Regions from separate parts of the Streptomyces sichuanensis genome, predicted to be linked through region 4. Evidence: riboswitches for the same ligand, from Rfam matches in the RefSeq annotation. Region 4 holds a riboswitch; each other region holds the start of a gene.
The links. Region 4 has a riboswitch for cobalamin ahead of cobN (cobaltochelatase subunit CobN). Riboswitches for the same ligand answer to the same signal wherever they lie in the genome.
Positions count from the first base shown of each region.

Region 1: another riboswitch for cobalamin. It lies ahead of LE181_RS04110 (acyl-CoA thioesterase); the one in region 4 lies ahead of cobN (cobaltochelatase subunit CobN).
Region 2: another riboswitch for cobalamin. It lies ahead of LE181_RS05745 (cobalamin biosynthesis protein); the one in region 4 lies ahead of cobN (cobaltochelatase subunit CobN).
Region 3: another riboswitch for cobalamin. It lies ahead of LE181_RS16250 (ribonucleoside-diphosphate reductase subunit alpha); the one in region 4 lies ahead of cobN (cobaltochelatase subunit CobN).

Region 1 is NZ_JAIXMK010000005.1:203,465-208,597, reverse strand. Features, by position in the region: gene LE181_RS04125 (amidohydrolase) at 1-1,075, opposite strand, end outside; gene LE181_RS04120 (FAD-binding oxidoreductase) at 1,329-2,882, shown strand; gene LE181_RS04115 (hypothetical protein) at 2,978-3,208, opposite strand; cobalamin riboswitch at 3,342-3,564, shown strand; gene LE181_RS04110 (acyl-CoA thioesterase) at 3,687-4,160, shown strand; gene LE181_RS04105 (YbaK/EbsC family protein) at 4,348-4,911, shown strand; gene LE181_RS04100 (LysR family transcriptional regulator) at 5,029-5,133, shown strand, end outside.
Region 2 is NZ_JAIXMK010000011.1:14,542-19,674, forward strand. Features, by position in the region: gene LE181_RS05720 (hypothetical protein) at 1-29, opposite strand, end outside; gene LE181_RS05725 (alpha/beta hydrolase family protein) at 141-1,265, opposite strand; gene LE181_RS05730 (class II aldolase/adducin family protein) at 1,310-1,984, opposite strand; gene LE181_RS05735 (inorganic phosphate transporter) at 2,098-3,348, shown strand; gene LE181_RS05740 (hypothetical protein) at 3,368-3,610, shown strand; cobalamin riboswitch at 3,789-3,915, shown strand; gene LE181_RS05745 (cobalamin biosynthesis protein) at 4,038-5,060, shown strand; gene LE181_RS05750 (cobyric acid synthase) at 5,090-5,133, shown strand, end outside.
Region 3 is NZ_JAIXMK010000049.1:17,529-22,661, reverse strand. Features, by position in the region: gene mctP (monocarboxylate uptake permease MctP) at 1-1,273, shown strand, start outside; adenosylcobalamin-variant (AdoCbl-variant) riboswitch at 1,446-1,547, shown strand; gene LE181_RS16250 (ribonucleoside-diphosphate reductase subunit alpha) at 1,725-4,115, shown strand; gene LE181_RS16245 (ribonucleotide-diphosphate reductase subunit beta) at 4,115-5,131, shown strand.
Region 4 is NZ_JAIXMK010000016.1:48,707-53,839, forward strand. Features, by position in the region: gene cobN (cobaltochelatase subunit CobN) at 1-2,056, opposite strand, end outside; cobalamin riboswitch at 2,154-2,280, opposite strand; gene cobG (precorrin-3B synthase) at 2,370-3,983, shown strand; gene LE181_RS08175 (precorrin-8X methylmutase) at 3,980-4,633, shown strand; gene LE181_RS08180 (precorrin-2 C(20)-methyltransferase) at 4,630-5,133, shown strand, end outside.

The DNA of each region.
Region 1 (5,133 bases), on a different contig from region 4:
GCCGGATCATCTCCGCGATCTGTTCGACGCGTGCCTCGTCGGTGTCCCCGCCGACGCACAGGGAACCGCAGCCGCCGCCGACGTACGGCTCGTGCATCCAGGACGTCCTGTTGACCGGGATGCCGTCGGCGAACAGCTTGACGCCGACGACGTTCAGGCGGCGGGGATCGGTGGACGGGGCCTCGTCCATGGCGGTCAGCACCCGGACGAAGTCCTCGGCCGTGCTCGTCATGCCGGTGGGCAGGAGCAGCACGCTGACGCGCGCGGTCAGTTCGTCGTCGGCCAGCAGGCGCCGGTAGACGTCGAGCGTGCTGTGGGCGAGGGCGCCGCGCATCAGGGCGTCTCCGCCGGGGCCGAGGCCGGGCTCGGTGTAGCTGGTGATGCCGAGCCGGGCCAGGTCGCGCAGAGTGGCCCTGATCGCGTCGGCCCGCACCTCCGGGGAGAGGGTGGGCAGAGCCCGGTGGACGAGGTCCTGGGCGCCCTCGTAGAGGAGGCCGGTGGGCTCTCCCGCCGCGTCGGTGACGATGACCGAACCGGGCGGGGGCGGGGTGTTGCGGTCCACTCCGGCCCGCGCGAGTGCAGCGGAGTTGACCCAGGTGGCGTGGCCGGTGGCGGAGTACAACAGGACGGGGTGGTCCGGGCTGACGGCGTCGAGGTCCTGGCGGGTGGGCTGCCGGGAGGGGCCGGCGACGCATTCGGCGAGATATCCGGCGTCCCACCCGTAGCCGGTGATCCACTCCCCTGCCGGGGTCCGTTCGGCCGCCTTCCGCACGGCCTCGGCCACGTCGGCCATCGACCGTACGGCGGGGTGGGCGACGTCGACGGACAGCGGGGGCTTCGTCAGCCCGAAGGCACAACCGTGCAGGTGGGAGTCGTTGATGCCGGGGAGGAGGGTTCCGCCGTCGAGGTCGACGACGCGGGTCGCGGGGCCGGCATGCGCCATGACCGCCGCCCGGTCGCCGACGGTGCTGACGAGGCCGTCGGTGACGGCCAGGGCGGAGGCGACGGTGAAGCGGGAGTCGACGGTCAGGACCGAGCCGTTGACGAAGACGAGATCTGCCGGGGTGGCGGGCAAGGCGGTCCTCCTCATGAGCTGTCATGGCAGGCCGCCGCGGTGGGGGCCCCGCGGCGGCCGCCACCACAGTGCGCCCTGCCGGCGGCCGCGCACATCGGTCATCCGACCGATGACGGCGGGAACCTCCCGCTCCTCCGCGTCATCTGAGTGATCAACGGGGATTTCGGCAAGGCGCACTGGCGCACACGCACGCGTACACGCCCACGCACATGCACACGCATACGCACACGGGCACCAAGGGGCAGGGATCTGCATGGCCATCAGCAGGCGCACACTACTGGCAGCGGGCGGCACCGGGCTGGCGGCGACTGCCGCCTGGGGCGGCATGGTGAGGACGGGCACGGCGGAGGCGGCCGGCCAGAAGGCTGCCAAGAGCGACTGGGCGGCCCTCGGCAAGGGGCTCGCCGGTGGCCTCGTGCGTCCCGACGACGCCGACTACACCGCTGCCCGTCAGCTCTACAACACCCGCTTCGACGCCCTGCGCCCCGCCGCCATCGCCTACGTCGCCGGTACACCGGACATCGTCGCGGCCCTGGCCTTCGCCCGCCGTTTCTCCATACCCGTCTCCATACGCAACGGCGGCCACAGCTACGCGGGATGGTCCAGCGGCAACGACCGGCTCGTCATCGACGTCTCACGGCTGAAGAACGTCCGCACGCCGTCCGCGTCCACCGCCGTCATAGGCGCCGGCGCCAAGCTCATCGACGTCTACACCGGCCTGGCCGCGCACGGCGTGACCATCCCGGCGGGCTCCTGCCCCACCGTCGGGGTCTCCGGGCTCACCCTGGGCGGCGGGCACGGTGTCCTCTCCCGCGCCTACGGCCTCACCTGCGACAGCCTCACCGGTGCGACGCTCGTCACCGCGGACGGCAAGACCGTCGACTGCGACGCCACCCGCAACACGGACCTCTTCTGGGCCCTGCGCGGCGCCGGCAACGGCAACTTCGGCGTCGTCACCGAACTCCGCTTCCGTACCCGCACCGTGGGCGAAGGGGTGACCGGCTACGTCTCGTTCCCCTGGTCCAAGGCCGCGGCCGTCGTGCGGGCGTGGCAGGAGTGGGGGCCGGGCCGGCCCGACGAGATCTGGTCCGCCTGCGACCTGTCGGTCGCGGCGGGCGGCAGCCCCCGGATATCCGTCGCCGCGTTCTCGGTCGGCTCGCAGCAGGACCTGGAGAACGCCTACGACGAGCTGATCGGCAAGGTGGCCAGGGCGAGCGGCGGAAGCAGCGGCATCGGGACCGTCCGGCTGCGGCGCCGCTCCTACCTCGACACCGCCCGTGCCTATGCCGGCTGCGGCGACAAGTCCACCGAAGAGTGCCACCTGCCGGGTGCCACGCCCGGTCGCGAGGCTTCCGGAAAGCTGGAGCGCGAGACGTACGCGGCGCGTTCGGACTTCTTCGACCGCCGGCTCGACGCCGCGGGCGCCCAGACGCTGCTCGACCAGCTGGAACGTTTCGGGCGCGGGGTCAAGGGCGGCGGCGCCTCGGTGCAGCTGACGGCCCTGGGCGGCGCGGTCAACCGCGTACAGCCGCTGGCGACGGCCTTCGTGCACCGACGCTCGCGCGTGCTGGCGCAGTACCTGACGTCGTGGGCGGCGGGCGGCGCGGGCACGGCACAGGCCGCCTGGCTCGACGGGATGCACGCCGCGATGCGCCGCCATGCCTCCGGTGCCGCGTACCAGAACTACACGGATGCGGGCCTGAAGGACTGGCGCACGGCGTACTACGGGGACGCAGCCGACCGGCTGGCGAAGCTGAAGCGGCAGTACGATCCGCAGCGCGTCTTCGACTTCCCCCAGGCGCTATGACGCCTCACGGAGGGGTGCCCTCAGCGCGGGGGCGCGAACGCAGGGCCTGACGGTCGCCGCCGGTGCGGGTGCTTCCGGACGGCGGGCGAGGCTCCTCATCCGCTGCCGCAACCGGCGCCGCCGCCGCAGCCGGAGCCGCCCTGATCACCGCCGTGGTGGTGCCCGTTGCCGTGCCCGTGCCCGTGTCCGTGCCCGCCGGAGCCGGAGCCGGAGCCGGAGTCACCACCGTCTCCACCCTCGCCGCCCTCGTCACCGTCCGGGACATGCGTGCCACCGTCGTGGCCGCCACGGCCCTTGTCCTTCTTCTTCCTTGAGAAAAACCACATGGGGAGAGCTTTCCCGTCAGCGACGGTGGTGCCTCGCCCGGCCACGGCGGACGGGAGCGCCCGGAAGCATCCGGACGGCGCACGCGCCGGGCCCCCGGGGCCATCCGCGTAGCCGCCGCGCCGATCACGGCGGTTACGCTGATCATGCAGCCGGTTCGCACCCGTCCGCCAGGCGGGGTGCGTCGCAAGAGGGAACCCGGTGTGAATCCGGGACTGCCCCGCAGCGGTGAGCGGGAACGACCGCCGTCATCAGCACTGGGTCTCCGATGGATCCGGGAAGCGACGGCCAGTAGACAGCTCGTGTCCCACGAGAGGTGCCCGCGAGTCCGAAGACCTGCCGCTGCCCGCGTGCGGCGGTCGCACGCGGAGCACTCGGTGACCTCCAGGGCGGGTCGGCGACGGCACGGGCGGACCGGGCCGTTCCGTCGCGTCCTCGCGTGCACCGAGGCCGATCCGCGACTCGCGAAGGAGAGTTGACGTGACGATCGACCACCCGGACACCGGTACCGGTACCCGTGCCACCCAGGTTCGTACCGCCAAGGGCACGGCAGAGTCCCGCGTGACCCTCGCCCACATCATGAGCGAGCACGACACCAACCTCTACGGCACCATCCACGGCGGTGTCGTCATGAAACTGATCGACGACGCGGCGGCGGCCGCCGCCGGCCGACACGCCGACGGGCCGGCGGTGACCGTGTCCGTCGACCGGATGACGTTCCTCGCCCCGGTCCGTGCCGGCGATCTCCTCGGCGCGCACGCCGAACTGGAGCGCGCCGGCCGCACGTCGATGACGGTGGCGGTCCGGGTGACCGCCGAACGCTGGAACGCCTCGGGCCCGACGGCCGAGGTGGCCACCGGGCGCCTGACGTTCGTCGCCATCGACGCCGAGGGGCGTCCCCGCCCGGTACCGCCCCTGGTGGTGGAGGAAGGGCCCGGGCACGGCGGCGGCTGACCGGCAGCCGTACGGACCCCGCCGGCGAGCGGTACGAGCCGCCGGCGGGGGGCTCCATGGGCTCGCCGTACACGTACGGGGGCTCTCCCGGGCTCCGCCCTGGGACGGGGTGCGTTCTCCGCACCGCCGGAAGCGGTGAAGGGCACACCCGGACGGGAGCCTCCCTCTCGGTCGTTACAGTCGGTCCATGAGCGATCGCCCCACTCTCCCGTTCGGTTCCTTCGAAGCCGTCGACCGGGCCCTGGACATCCCCGACCGTCTCGCCGAGCCGGTGGCCGCCGCGCTCAGGAGCTGGGACGTGCCGGAGGCCGCCCGTTCCGTGCTCTACGTGGACGGGGACCCCGAACAGGCCGACACCGCGGCGTTCAGCGCGGCCTACGACGTCCCGATGGAGGTCTCCGCCAACTGCGTGGTGGTCGCCGCGAAACGGGGCGACCGGACGACCCTGGCCGCCTGCCTCGCCCTGGCCACCACCCGAGTGGACGTCAACAGCACCGTCCGCAAGCGCCTCGGGGCCCGGAAGGCGTCCTTCGCCCCCATGGACACGGCGGTCGGCGCGACGGGCATGGAGTACGGCGGCATCACCCCCATCGGTCTGCCGGCCGACTGGCCGCTGCTGATCGACGCCGCCGTCGCCGCCGCACCGTTCGTCCTCATCGGCAGCGGCCGCCGCCGCGGCAAACTGATCCTCCCCGGCCGGGCTCTCGCGCAGCTCCCGGGCGCCGAGGTCCTTGAGGGCCTTGCCGTGTGACGCAGCAGCCCCGTCCCGGTGTGCGCAGGGCCGAAGGGTCCCCGCGTTCCGGCAAGATCGATCCGAAGGGGCCGGCGAGGGCCGGAAGAGACCCCTGAGCAACCCGCAGGGGGCACCATGGAGCTGCGTCAGCTGCGCTACTTCGTGACCGTCGCAGAGGAACTGCACTTCGGGCGGGCGGCGGAGCGGCTGGTGATCGGTCAGCCCGCCGTCAGTCAGCAG
Region 2 (5,133 bases), on a different contig from region 4:
CGGGAGTCGCGCGGAGTACGGGACGTCACAGGAGCAGTCTTGCCGTTCACGCTCCGAAAACCCAATCGGAACCGGCGAACCGGTCGCCCGTGAGCGGTGGTGCGGGGCGACGGAGGGGCTGCAGCCGGGCGGCGAGCGCCCTACATGAGGGGGACGAGGAAGCGGCGCAGGGCCTCTTCGTAGCCCTGCGGACCGGCGTTCCACGACCCGGCGTGCCCGGCTCCGCGCACGGTCCGCAAGGTGATCAGTTCCGGTCGGGCGGCGGCGAGTTCACGGGAGTGCACCAGGGGCGCGAGGGTGTCGTCGGCGCCGTGCACGAGGAGCACGGGCACGGTCAGTCGGGCAGGGTCGGCGGCGGCCAGCAGGCTGCCGGGGGTGAGGCCGGTGCGTCCCTCGGTCGCACGGACCGCAAGCGGAATGAGGGATGCCGGGATGCGGTGGGCGGCGAGGGCGCGCAGCGCGGCGGGCCAGTCGAGGAGGGGGGCGTCCAGGACGAGCCCGCTGATGCGGTCGCGCAGCGAGGAGTCCCGGGCGGCCAGCAGGGCCATGGTGGCGCCGGTGGACCAGCCGTGCAGGACCACGCGGCGGGCGCCGGCGCGGACCGCGTAGCGGATGGCGGCGTCGAGGTCCCGCCATTCGCCGGCGCCGAAGTGGCGGATTCCGTGGGCGGGGCGGGGTGCGCCGGGGTCGCCGCGGTAGGCGATGTCCAGCACGGGGAGCCGTTGGCGGTGCAGGACGGGCAGCACGTTCAGCGGGTGCTCGCGGGTGGTGCCCAGTCCGTGCACGGTGATCACCCAGGTGTCGCGGCTGCCGGGGACGAACCAGGCGGGCAGCGGTCCGAGCTCGCCCGGGACGTCCACGTCCCGGTGGTCGAGGCCGAGGGCCTCGCGGGGGTCGCCGGTGTGCACCTGGGGGGTGAGCCAGACGTGGTCGCCGGGCTGCGGCAGGCCGCGGGCGAGCGACTCCAGGCGCCGGACGACGCGGTCGTGGGGGTGCGAGACGTCGGCGACGACGGGTCCGACGACCGCGTGCAGGTGGGCTCCGGCGAGGCCGTAGGTGCCCGGGCGCAGCGCCGCGGGGGTCCGGCCGAGGGTGACGGTGCCGGCGCCGACGTCGTGGACGGTCAGCCGCGGCTCGCCCGGCAGCGGCTTGCCGGGGCCCGCTTTGAGCGCAGCGTCGCCGGCGTACCGTCCGGCCGCCACAGCGGCCGCTCCGGCACCGATCAGCGTCGTGGCGGCCAGGGCCGCCGCCGTGCGCAGCACCATCGTCTCCAGTGTGGGCGCGGTCGGCGGCCCTGGCCAGTGGGCGGTCAGCCGCGCTGCCCGTAGCCCCGGAGCCGCTCGGCGGCCTCGGCGAGCCGCTCGGGGCTCAGCAGGGAGGGGGTGCGGCCGGGGACGGTGACGGCGGTGAGCCAGACCCGGCACATCCACTCCAGCTGGGCGGTGCGGTCGTACGCCTGGTCGAGGGTGGCGCCGTAGGTGAGGGTGCCGTGGTTCTGCAGGAGGCATCCGGTGCGGCCGTCGAGGGCGCGCAGGGCGTGGTGGGCCAGTTCCTCGGAGCCGTAGAGGGCATAGGGGGCGACCCGCAGGGGTCCGCCGAGGGCGGCGGCCATGTAGTGGATCGGCGGCACTTCGGTGACGAGGGTGGAGACGGCGGTGGCGTGCACGGCGTGGGTGTGCACGATCGCGGCGGCGTCGGTGTTCCGGTATACGGCCAGGTGCAGGGGGAGCTCGCTGGTGGGGGCCAGCTCGCCGAGCACCTGCCGGCCGTCGAGGTCCACGCCGACCGCGTCGCCGGGGCCGAGCCGGTCGCAGGGGACGCCGCTGGGCGTGACGAGCACCACGTCCCCGACGCGTGCGGAGACGTTCCCCGAGGTGCCCACCACGAGGCCGTCGGCGGTGCTGCGGCGGGCCGTGGCCACGACGTCCGCCCAGGTGCGGGCCGTGCGGTCGTCCGGTCCCGGCGTCTGTTCGCGTGCTCTCATCGGTCCCCGCCTCCGGTTGGCGTCATCGGTCGTCCCGTCCCAGTTCACCTTCCGTTCACCATGGCTCCTTACGGTCGCCGCTGTACTGACCATCGAGCTGATTGCCTGGGTGAATGGAAAACATCACGCTTCTCATCGGGATCGTGATCGTCACGGCCTTGGTGTTCGACTTTACGAACGGCTTCCACGACACGGCCAACGCCATGGCCACCACCATCTCCACCGGGGCGCTCAAGCCCAAGGTCGCGGTGGCCATGTCGGCCGTGCTCAACCTCGTGGGCGCCTTCCTGTCCGTCGAGGTCGCCAAGACGATCTCCGGCGGCATCATCGACGAGACCGCCGGCGTCAGGCCAGAGGTGATCTTCGCCGGACTGGTCGGCGCCATCGTCTGGAACCTGCTCACGTGGCTGGCCGGACTTCCCTCCAGCTCCTCCCACGCCCTCTTCGGTGGTCTGATCGGTGCGACCGTCGTCGCCGTCGGCTTCGACGCGGTCAACGCCGACAAGGTCGTCATGAAGGTCCTCATCCCGGCGGTCGCCGCGCCGCTGGTGGCCGGCCTCGCCGCCTGGTGCGCGACCCGGCTCACCTACCGCCTGGCCCGGGGCCGCGACGAGCAGGAGACCGCCAAGGGCTACCGCGCCGGGCAGATCGCCTCGGCCGCCCTGGTCTCCCTCGCCCACGGCACCAACGACGCCCAGAAGACGATGGGCGTGATCACCCTCGCCCTGGTCACCGGCGGCGTCGTCGCCCCGCACTCCGACCCGCCGATGTGGGTCATCGTCTCCGCGGGCCTGGCCATCGCGCTCGGCACGTACCTGGGCGGCTGGCGCATCATCCAGACGCTCGGCAAGGGCCTCACCGACATCAAGCCGGCGCAGGGCTTCGCCGCCCAGACCGGCGCGGCGACGGTCATCCTCGCCTCCTCGCACATCGGCTTCGCGCTCTCCACCACCCAGGTCTGCTCCGGCTCGATCATGGGCGCCGGCCTCGGCCGCAAGGGCGGCGTGGTGCGCTGGTCGACCGCCGGCCGCATGGTCATGGCCTGGGGCCTGACCCTGCCCGCCGCGGGCCTGGTCGCCGGTGGCGCGGCCCTCCTCGCCGACCAGGGCGACTGGGGCGTGGCCACGGTGGCCGTCCTCGGCCTGGCCGTCTCCGGCGCGATCTGGCTGGCCTCCCGCCGCAAGCCGGTCACGCACGACAACGTCAACGACCTCAACCAGCCGCAGGGCGTGGACGCCGCTCCCGTCGAGCCCGCCGGTGTGATCACCGCCGCCCTGCAGGCCGTGGCCCCGCCGCCGGCCGGCCCCCTGGCCGCCCCCGCGACCGCCTCCTCCGCCGCCCCCGCCGCCGCGGCGACGAGCTAAGGAACCAAGGAACCCCCTCATGCAGATCAACTGGGAAGCCCTCGGCCAGGTCTTCGGCGTCAGCCTCGTCGTGACCGTGACGCTCGTCGGCGTCTTCACCCTCGGCATCGTGGGCACCTCGTCCCGCAAGCCCCAGGAGCAGCCGGACGGCACCGTCGCCGCGCCCGTCGCCCCGGGCGCGATGATGCGCACCGGCGCGTACGCCTGCTTCGCCCTGTGCGCGGCGGCCGTCGGATACGGGATCTACCTGATCGTCGCCTGACGCGACCCCGCACGACCCGCGCACGAAGCGCCGGCCCGGCACCCGCCGGACCGGCGCTTCGTCGTTGCCGGCGTCGCCCGTGGCCCCACCCGTGACCGGCAGCCTCACCGCAGGTCAGGGTGAGTTGACTGCCCTTCCCGGGCCGTGGTGGACTTCCGGAGCCAAACGGCGACAGCAGAGGAAGCCGGTGCGAATCCGGCGCGGTCCCGCCACTGTCACCGGGGAGTGTCCCCCCACCGAGGGCCACGGTCCGCCGACGCGGGCCGGAAGGCCGGGGGCGACGCCGATCCGGGAGCCAGGAGACTCTGGTCGCCGGTCACGTCGAGCCAGGGCGCGGACCCTGAGTGAGGACACATCGCCATGCCCGGCCGCACACCTTTCGAACTCCCCCACCACCACCGCCGAGGCGTGACGGCGGTCTGACGTGATGCGTGCCGATCACATCGGTTTCGCGTGCGGTGCGGCGCTCGGCTTCGCCTGCGACCTCGTCCTGGGCGACCCCCGCCGGGGCCACCCCGTGGCCGCCTTCGGCCGCGCCGCGCACGCCGTCGAACAGCGCCTGTGGCGCGACCACCGCGGCTACGGCACCGCGCACGCCCTGCTGTGCGCCGGGGGTGCCGTGGCCGGCGCCGCGCTCCTCGCCCGTACCGCCCGCCGCTCCCGTCCCGCGGACATCGCCCTGACCGCCGCCGCGACCTGGGCCGTGCTGGGCGGCACGTCCCTGGGCCGCGAGGCGCGCGCCATCGGCGGTGCGCTCGCCGCGGGCGACCTGGACGTCGCCCGGGAGCGGCTGCCGCACCTGTGCGGCCGCGACCCGCAGGCGCTGGACGCGCAGCAGATCGCGCGGGCGGTCGTCGAATCCGTCGCCGAGAACACCTCCGACGCCGTCGTGGGCGCCCTCGTGTGGGGAGCCCTGGCCGGCGTGCCCGGCCTGGTGGGCTTCCGCGCCGTCAACACCCTCGACGCCATGGTGGGCCACAAGTCGCCCCGCCACCGGCGGTTCGGCTGGGCCTCCGCCCGGCTCGACGACGTCGTCGGCTGGCCCGGCGCCCGGCTCACCGCCGCCCTCGCCGTGCTCGCCGGCCCCGACCCGCGCCGCGCCTGGCGCGTGACCCGGCGCGACGCCTCCCGCCACCCCAGCCCCAACGCCGGTCCCGTCGAGGCCGCGTTCGCCGGCGCCCTCGGGGTGCGGCTGGGCGGCACCCTCGCCTACGCCGGCCGCGTCGAGCACCGCCCCGTCCTGGGAGCCGGGCTGCGCCCGGTGCGCACGGCCGACATCGAACGCGCGGTGCGGCTCTCGCGCAGGGTGTCCGCCCTCGCCCTGGGAGCCGCGGTGGTGGGCAGGCTCTCCCTGGCGAGCCTCACGAGGTCCGCCCTCACGAAGTCCACGATCACGACGTCCGTCGTCACGAAGTCCGCACGGACGTCCGCACGGAGGAGGAACCGGTGACAGCCGACGGGAGCGGGCCGGGCGGCCCGCTGGGCGGGGGCCTGCTGGTGGCCGGGACCACCTCGGACGCGGG
Region 3 (5,133 bases), on a different contig from region 4:
GGGCCGTTTCGGCTCCAAGGGCCTTTCGCTCGCCCTCGCGCTGACCGGAATCCTGGCCACGATGCCGTACATCGCCCTGCAACTGGTCGGCATCCAGGCCGTCCTGGACGTCATGGGCGTGGGCGGCGGCGAGAACACCAACTGGTTCGTGAAGGACCTGCCGCTGCTCATCGCCTTCGGCGTGCTCGCGGCCTACACCTATTCCTCCGGGCTGCGCGCGCCCGCGCTGATCGCCTTCGTCAAGGACACCTTGATCTACATCGTGATCATCGTGGCGATCGTGTACATCCCGATCAAGCTGGGTGGCTTCGACGACATCTTCGCGAAGGCCGGTCACGCGTTCGCGGCCGAAAACCCGGCAACCGGAAAACCGCGCGGCTCGCTCGTCACCGCCCCGCAGGCGCAGTGGGCGTACGCGACCCTCGCCCTCGGCTCGGCGATGGCCCTCTTCCTCTATCCGCACTCCGTGACGGCGGTGCTCTCCAGCCGCAGCCGCAACGTCATCCGGCGCAACACCACCATCCTTCCCCTCTACTCCCTGATGCTGGGCCTGCTGGCGATGCTCGGCTTCATGGCGATCGCCGCCGGGGTGAAGGTCAAGAACGGCCAGCTGGCCATCCCGCAGCTGTTCGAGGACATGTTCCCGGACTGGTTCACGGGCGTGGCCTTCGCGGCCATCGGCATCGGCGCGCTCGTACCGGCCGCCATCATGTCGATCGCCGCCGCAAATCTCTTCACGCGCAACATCTACAAGGACTTCCTCAGACCGGACGCCTCGCCCGAACACGAGGCGAAGGTCTCCAAGCTCGCATCGCTCCTCGTCAAGGTCGGCGCCCTCGTTTTCGTCCTGACCATGGACAAAACGGTCGCCATCAACTTCCAGCTGCTCGGTGGCATCTGGATCCTGCAGACCGTGCCCGCGCTCGTGGGCGGGCTCTTCACCCGCTGGTGCCACCGCTGGGCGCTGCTCGCGGGCTGGGCCGTCGGCATGACGTACGGGACGTGGCGGGCGTACGACACCCCGAGCGCCACCCAGGATCACTTCGGGAACACCAACCTCATCCCGTTCATCGGCGAGAAGGGGTACATCGGACTCACGGCGTTCGTTCTCAATGTGATCGTCGTCATCGTCGCCACGTTCGTCCTGAAGGCCCTGAAGGCACCCGACGGGGCCGACCAGACGAAGCCGTCGGACTACACGGCCGACGCCGGCGACCCGGGCGTCCGCACGGACCTCCCCCCGGCCACCGTGGGAGCCCCCGGCGGGCACTGACCCACCCCCCTCCACCCGAGGGCCGTCACACCCCCGCCAGGGGGCGTGACGGCCCTTTCCGCTTGCCCTCCAGGAGCCCTCCGATAGCACATTCCGCGACCGGCCCATGACGGGACGACACAACATGTGGGGGCGCGTACGGGGCCCGGCACTAGATGTATGCTCATCCTCGCTGTCGTCGCAGGGGAATCCGGTGGAAATCCGGAACTGTCCCGCAACGGTGTATGTGTGCGCATATACCCAGCGCACCCGAAGTCCGAGGACCTGCCGGCAGCAGCGTCCGCCACCGAGCCTGCCCTGGGCTCGGCTATGGGCGTTGAATTCGTCCGGGCCCCGCGGGTTGGGCCGACGGGACGCCTACGCGTCATGCCCCGGTGCAAGCGGCATGCCCGTACGCGACCGTCGCGCTCTCCCGCCCGGCCCACCCCAGCCGAGCGAGGGAGAGCCACACGTGACCATCGCGCCCGCCGATCCGGTCTCAGAGAACGCGGAAGCGACCGGCGGTCCCGGGACCGCGCTGCTGCGCACCCTGACCGATCTCACCGCAGACCTTCCCGCCACCGACCCGGGCAAGGTCGCCGCCGCCGCGCTGCGCGGCCGCAGCGCCGCCTCGGACGAGGCGGAGCTGCGCTCCCTCGCCACCGAGGCCGCCGCCGGCCTGATCGCCGAGGAGCCGGAGTACTCCCGCCTCGCCGCCCGGCTGCTCACCCTCGCCATCGCCGACGAGGCGGCCGGCCAGGGCGCGACGTCCTTCTCCGCCTCGGTGGCCGTCGGCCACCGCGAGGGCCTCATCGCGGACGAGACCGCCGCCTTCGTGGCCAAGCACGCCGCGCGCCTGGACGAGCTGGTCGAGAAGGCCCTCGTCGACGGCGCCGACGACCGCTTCGGCTACTTCGGCCTGCGCACCCTGCACAGCCGCTACCTGCTGCGCCACCCGATCCACCGCGACGTGATCGAGACCCCGCAGCACTTCCTGCTGCGCGTGGCCTGCGGCCTGGCCGAGGACCACTCCGAGCGGGCGCTGGAGGACGTCGCGGAGCTGTACCGCCTGACGAGCACGCTCTCCTACCTGCCGTCCTCCCCCACGCTCTTCAACTCCGGCACGCGCCACCCCCAGATGTCGTCCTGCTACCTGCTGGACTCCCCGCTGGACGAGCTGGACTCGATCTACGACCGCTACCACCAGGTGGCGCGCCTGTCGAAGCACGCGGGCGGCATCGGCCTGTCGTACTCGCGCATCCGCTCCCGCGGCTCGCTGATCCGCGGCACCAACGGCCACTCCAACGGCATCGTGCCGTTCCTGCGCACCCTCGACGCCTCCGTCGCCGCCGTCAACCAGGGCGGCCGGCGCAAGGGCGCGGCCTGCGTCTACCTGGAGACCTGGCACGCGGACATCGAGGAGTTCCTGGAGCTCCGCGACAACACCGGTGAGGAGGCCCGCCGCACCCACAACCTCAACATCGCGCACTGGATCCCGGACGAGTTCATGCGCCGCGTCGAGGCCGACGCCGACTGGTCGCTCTTCTCCCCCGCCGACACCCCGGACCTGGTCGACCTCTACGGCGACGAGTTCGACGCCGCCTACCGCGCCTACGAGGCCGCCGGCAAGGCCGTCAAGCAGGTCCCGGCCCGCGTGCTGTACGCCCGCATGATGCGCACCCTCGCGCAGACCGGCAACGGCTGGATGACCTTCAAGGACGCCGCCAACCGCACGGCCAACCAGACGGCCGAGAAGGGCGCGGTCGTCCACTCCTCGAACCTCTGCACCGAGATCCTTGAGGTCACCGACGACGGCGAGACCGCGGTCTGCAACCTGGGCTCGGTCAACCTGGCCCAGCACCTGGGCGCCGACGGCGAGATGGACTGGGAGAAGCTCGACCGTACGGTCCGTACGGCCGTCACCTTCCTCGACCGCGTCGTGGACATCAACTTCTACCCGACCGAGCAGGCCGGCAGCTCCAACAGCCGCTGGCGCCCGGTGGGCCTGGGCCTGATGGGCCTGCAGGACGTCTTCTTCCGCCTGCGCCTGCCCTTCGACTCGGCCGAGGCGAAGGAGCTGTCGACCCGCATCTCCGAGCGGATCATGCTCGCGGCGTACGAGGCGTCCGCCGACCTCGCCGAGCGGCACGGCCCGCACCCGGCGTGGGAGGCCACCCGCACCGCCCGCGGCGTGCTGCACCCCGACCACTACCCGAACGCGGTGGCCGGCTGGGCGGACCGCTGGGAGGCGCTGCGCGCCCGCATCGCCGCCGTCGGCATGCGCAACTCGCTGCTGCTGGCGATCGCCCCGACGGCGACCATCGCCTCCATCGCGGGCGTCTACGAGTGCATCGAGCCGCAGGTCTCCAACCTCTTCAAGCGCGAGACCCTCTCGGGCGAGTTCCTGCAGGTCAACACCTACCTGGTGGACGACCTGAAGAAGCTCGGCGTGTGGGACCGCACCACCCGCGACGCGATGACCGACGCCAACGGCTCGATCCAGGACATGAAGTGGATCCCGCAGGAGGTGCGCGACCTCTACCGCACCGCCTGGGAGATCCCGCAGCGCGCCCTGATCGACATGGCCGCGGCCCGTACGCCGTACCTGGACCAGAGCCAGTCGCTGAACCTCTTCATGGCCTCGCCCACCATCGGCAAGCTCAGCTCGATGTACGCGTACGCCTGGAAGCAGGGCATCAAGACGACGTACTACCTGCGCTCCCGCCCGGCCACCCGGATCGCCCGCGCCGCGTCCGGCTCCGGCGCCCCCGCCGCCACCATCCCCGTGCAGCAGGCCGCGCCCGACGCGGACGCCATCGCCTGCTCCCTTGAGAACCCCGAGTCCTGCGAGGCTTGCCAGTAATGTCCACCGAACGCCAGAAGAACCTGCTCGACCCCGGCTTCGAGCTGACGCTGCGCCCCATGCGGTACCCGGACTTCTACGACCGCTACCGCGACGCGATCAAGAACACCTGGACCGTGGAGGAGGTCGACCTCCACTCCGACGTCGCCGACCTCGCCAAGCTGTCCCCGGGCGAGCAGCACATGATCGGCCGCCTGGTCGCGTTCTTCGCGACCGGCGACTCGATCGTGGCGAACAACCTCGTGCTGACGCTGTACAAGCACATCAACTCCCCCGAGGCGCGCCTCTACCTGTCGCGGCAGCTCTTCGAGGAGGCCGTGCACGTCCAGTTCTATCTGACGCTGCTCGACACCTACCTGCCCGACCCGGAGGAGCGCGCGGCCGCGTTCGACGCGGTGGAGAACATCCCCTCCATCCGCGACAAGGCGCAGTTCTGCTTCAAGTGGATCAACGAGGTCGAGAAGATCGACCGGCTGGAGACGAAGGCCGACCGCCGTCGCTTCCTGCTCAACCTGATCTGCTTCGCCGCGTGCATCGAGGGCCTGTTCTTCTACGGCGCCTTCGCCTACGTGTACTGGTTCCGCAGCCGCGGCCTGCTGCACGGCCTGGCGACCGGCACCAACTGGGTCTTCCGCGACGAGACCATGCACATGAACTTCGCGTTCGAGGTCGTGGACACCGTCCGCCAGGAGGAGCCCGAGCTCTTCGACGACGAGCTCCAGCAGCAGGTCACCGACATGCTGAAGGAGGCCGTGGAGGCGGAGCTGCAGTTCGGCCGCGACCTGTGCGGCGACGGCCTGCCGGGCATGAACACCGAGTCCATGCGCGAGTACCTCCAGTGCGTGGCCGACCAGCGCCTGCAGCGCCTGGGCTTCGCGCCGGTCTTCGGCTCGGAGAACCCGTTCTCCTTCATGGAGCTGCAGAACGTCCAGGAGCTGACCAACTTCTTCGAGCGCCGCGCGTCCGCGTACCAGGTGGCCGTCGAGGGCACGGTCGCGTTCGACGACGAGTTCTGAGC
Region 4 (5,133 bases):
GCGCCTCGCCGGTGGGCGCGCCGCCCAGCACGTGCAGACCGTCGCGGATCTGGGCGTCCTTGACCTCGCACAGCCAGCCGTCGACGTGGAGCAGGAAGTCGTCGAAGCCGTCGTCCTCCGGGCGCTCCTCCAGCCCGAGGTCGTGGTCGAGCCGGGCGGCCTGGATCAGCGTCCAGATCTGGGCGCGGATCGCGGGCAGCTTGGCCGGGTCCATCGCGGAGATCTGCGCGTACTCGTCCAGGAGCTGTTCCAGGCGCGTGATGTCGCCGTAGGACTCGGCGCGGGCCATCGGCGGCACGAGGTGGTCGACGAGCGTGGCGTGGGCGCGGCGCTTGGCCTGGGTGCCCTCGCCGGGGTCGTTGACGAGGAAGGGGTAGACGAGCGGCAGGTCGCCGAGCGCGGCGTCGGGGCCGCAGGCGGCGGACAGGCCGGCGTTCTTGCCGGGCAGCCACTCCAGGTTGCCGTGCTTGCCGAGGTGCACCATCGCGTCGGCACCGAAGCCGCCGTCCTCGCGCGCGGCCGCGATCCAGCGGTAGGCGGCCAGGTAGTGGTGGGAGGGCGGGAGGTCGGGGTCGTGGTAGATGGCGATGGGGTTCTCGCCGAAGCCGCGCGGCGGCTGGATGAGGATGAGCAGGTTCCCGCGGCGCAGGGCGGCGAGAACGATGTCGCCTTCCGGGTCGCCCTCGGCAGTGCGGCTGCGGTCGAGGAACATCTCGCCGGGCGCCGGGCCCCAGTGCTCCTCGACGGACGCGCGCAGCTCGGCGGGCAACTGCGCGTACCAGCGCTTGTAGTCGGCGGCCGGGATCCGGACGGGGTTGCGGGCGAGCTGCTCCTCGGTGAGCCAGTCCTGGTCGTGGCCGCCGGCCTCGATCAGGGCGTAGATCAGCTCGTCGCCGTCGCCGGACGCGAGGCCGGGGACCTCCTCGTCGCCGAAGTCGTAGCCCTCCTCGCGCAGCCGGCGCAGCAGCGCCACGGCGCTGGCGGGGGTGTCGAGGCCGACGGCGTTGCCGATGCGGGAGTGCTTGGTGGGGTACGCGGACAGGACGAGCGCGATCCGCTTGTCGCCGGCCGGGATGTGGCGCAGCCTGGCGTGGCGCACGGCGATGCCGGCGACGCGGGCGGCGCGCTCGGGGTCGGCGACGTAGGCGGGCAGGCCGTCCTCGTCGACCTCCTTGAAGGAGAACGGGACGGTGATGATGCGGCCGTCGAACTCGGGGACGGCCACCTGCGTGGCGGCGTCGAGCGGCGAGAGCCCCTCGTCGTTCTCCTCCCACGCGCTGCGCGGGCCGGTCAGGCACAGGGCCTGCAGGATCGGCACGTCGAGGGAGGCGAGGGCGCCGGCGTCCCACGACTCGTCGTCGCCACCGGCCGACGCCTCGGCGGGCCGGGTGCCGCCGGCGGCGAGGACGGTGGTGACGACGGCGTCGGCCGCGCCGAGCGCCTCGATGAGCTCGGCCTCGGGGGCGCGCAGGGAGGCCACGTACAGCGGGAGGGCGCGGCCGCCGGCGTCCTCGACGGCGTCGCAGAGGGCGTCCACGAAGGCGGTGTTGCCGCTCATGTGGTGGGCACGGTAGTAGAGCACCGCGACGAGCGGGCCACTGGCGCCGGGCCTGGGGGTGCGCTCCAGCTCGCCCCAGGTGGGGGCGGCGGCCGGGGCCTCGAAGCCGTGGCCGGTGAGCAGCACGGTGTCGGAGAGGAAGCGGGCCAGCTGTTCCAGGTTGGCGGGGCCGCCGTGGGCGAGGTAGGCGTGGGCCTCGGCGGCGATGCCGATGGGGACGGTGGACGCCTCCATCAACTGGGCGTCGGGGGCCTGTTCGCCGGTGAGGACGACGACGGGGCGTTCCTGGGCGAGCAGCAGGTCGAGCCCCTCCTGCCAGGCGCGCACGCCGCCGAGGAGCCGGACGACGACGAGGTCGGTGCCCTCCAGGAGCGCCGGGAGGTCGTCGAGCGCGAGCCGGGCGGGGTTCGCGAGCCGGTACGGGACCGGGCCCCCCTGTGCGGCGGCCGCGCGGGCACTGAGCAGGTCGGTGTCGGACGTCGACAGGAGAAGGATCACGCGGCGCTCCCGAGTGCTTCGAGGGTCGCCCGGGGTGCGCGGCACCGGAACGTGCGCATGCTGCGGCTGGCCTTCCTCGGGGTCCGCGCCCCGGGCGGTTGGAGGACGGCGGGAGTTCCTGACTCGCGCGGCATCGCTGCCGCGCTCACAGTGGCGGGACCGTGCCGGAGTCTCACCGGCTTCCTCCCCTGACGCCGTCGCTGGCGTACGGCGGGCCGGATATCCGACGGGACTGCTGGATACTGCCCACCTGGTGAGCATAGTAAGCGCTGGTGATCCGGTGCGGGACGGTGCACCGGGCCCCGGCGTCGGTATGCTCGCCGCCATGCCTGTGCCCCCCACATCTCCCGCGGACCGGGACGAGACGTGCCGAACCGGCGCATCCCCGCGCGACCGCGGCGACGCGTGCCCCGGCGCGCTGCGGCTGCACTCCGCGGCCGACGGGGCGCTGGCCCGCATCCGGGTGCCCGCCGGGCTTTTGACGACCCGTCAGGCCGAGGCCCTGGCCGGGCTGGCCGAGGAGCTGGGCGACGGACACCTCGACCTCACCTCCCGCGGCAACCTCCAGCTGCGCGGCCTGCCTTCGGACTGCGGGGCCGTCCTGGCGGCGCGGCTGCGCGCGGCCGGCCTGCTGCCGTCGGACGCACACGAGCGGGTGCGCAATCTGGTCGCCTCGCCACTGAGCGGACTGGACGGCTCCGGGCACGCCGACGTCCAGGCGTGGGCACGGGAGCTGGACCGGCTGCTCTGCGAGAACCCCGACATCACTGCGCTTTCCGGGCGCTTCCTCTTCGGGCTGGACGACGGGCGCGGCGACGTCGCGGCCCTCGACCCCGATGTGACATTGATCGCAGAGGAGGGCGACCAGGCCGTCCTGCGCTACGCCACCGGGCCGGCCGGGCTGCGGATACCGGCCGCGGACGCGCCGCGGGCGGCGGTCCTGGCCGCCGAGCACTTCCTCGGCACGTTGCGCGCACACGAGGTGACCGCCTGGCGCATCAAGGACCTGGCTCCGCAACACCGCCCGCCCCTGGACGCCTTGGCCGACCGCCTTGTTGAGGCCGGCATACCGGCTGAGGCGATCGGCGGGACGGCCGCCCTTGCCGGACCCGCCGCTGCCGGGCCCACTGTTGCCGCGTCAGCCGTTGCCGGGCCCACTGCTGCCGGGTCGGCCCTTGCCGAGCCCGCCGGTGCCGGGCCCACCTCCGGCCCGGCACCGGCTGTCGACACAGCAGCCGGACCGGGGCCCGTGGCCGTGCCGGGACCGACGGCCGAAGCAGGACCGGTGGCCGGGCCGGGACCGGTCCCCGAACCGGGGCCCGTCGTCGGGCCCGACGGTCGGTGCGCGCTGTCCGTCACGGCGCCCCTCGGCCGGCTCACCGTCGGACAGTGGCGGCTCCTCGCCCGTACCGCCGCCGAAGCCGGCACCGGCGAACTGCGGGTGACGCCCTGGCGCGGCATCGTCCTCCCCGGCCTCCCCCGCGGGGCCGCTGCCGCCCGGCTGGCCGTGCTCGCCGACGCCGGCCTCGTCACCTCCCCCGCCTCCCCGTGGCACCGCGCAGGCGCGTGCGCCGGGCGCCCGGGCTGCGCGAGGTCGCTCACGGACGTACGGGCCGACGCGTCCGCCGCGCTCACCGACGCGCGCCCTGGCGGGCCCCGGGTGCTGCCGGTGTACTGGTCCGGATGCGAACGGCGCTGCGGCCACCCCTCCGACGGCCCGTGGGTCGACGTGCTGGCGACCGCGGACGGCTACCGCGTCACCGTACGGACCGGCGCCCCGGACACACCCCACGCGGTGGCCCCGGAAACGGCACCGGAGCTGGCCGAAGCGGTGACCACGGCACGTACGCCCGGCATCGCCCCGAGAACGACGACCGCCACGACAGCAACGGCAGCACCCCCACCAGGCACCACCCGTACGACATGAACGACGAAGGCGACGAGGGCACAGTGTTCGACTACGAAAAGGACGGCGCGTCCATCTACCGCCAGTCCTTCGCCACCATCCGCGCCGAGGCCGACCTCGGCGGGCTGCCGCCGGAGGTGAGTCAGGTCGCGGTGCGCATGATCCATGCGTGCGGCATGACCGATCTCGTACGGGACCTCGCGTACTCCCCGCAGGTGGTCGCGCGGGCGCGCGAGGCGCTGCGCGCCGGGGCGCCGGTCCTGTGCGACGCCAACATGGTCGCCAGCGGCGTCACCCGCAAGCGGCTGCCCGCGGACAACGAGGTGCTGTGCACGCTCGCCGACCCGGCGGTGCCGGAGCTGGCCCGCCGCATGGGCACGACCCGCAGCGCGGCGGCGCTGGAGCTGTGGCGCGAGAAGCTGGACGGCGCCGTGGTGGCGGTCGGCAACGCGCCGACCGCGCTGTTCCGTCTGCTGGAGATGGTGGCCGAGGGGGCGCCGCGCCCGGCCGCGGTCCTCGGCATTCCGGTCGGTTTCATCGGCGCCGCCGAGTCCAAGGACGCGCTGGTGGACAGCCCCCTGGGGCTGGAGTATCTGGTGGTGCGGGGCAGGCGGGGCGGCAGTGCGATGGCCGCGGCCGCGATCAACGCGATAGCGAGCGAGGAAGAGTGAGCGAGCAGCATCCGCAGACGGCCGGCCGGCTGTACGGCGTCGGGCTGGGTCCCGGCGACCCGTCGCTGATGACCGTACGGGCCGTGGAGGTCATCGCGGCGGCGGACGTCGTGGCGTACCACAGCGCCCGGCACGGCCGCAGCATCGCGCGCTCGATCGCCGCGGCGCACCTGCGTCCCGGCCAGATCGAGGAGCAGCTGGTCTACCCGGTGACCACCGAGGCCACCGACCACCCCGGCGGCTACCGGGGGGCGATGGAGGAGTTCTACGAGGAGGCCGCGGCCCGGCTGGCCGCCCACCTCGACGCCGGGCGGACGGTCGCGGTGCTCGCCGAGGGCGACCCGCTCTTCTACAGCTCGTACATGCACATGCACAAGCGGCTGGCCCACCGCTACCCGACGGAGGTCGTGCCCGGGGTCACCTCGGTGAGCGCGGCCGCCGCCCGCCTGGGCGAGCCGCTCGTCGAGGGCGAGGAGGTGCTGACGATCCTTCCCGGCACG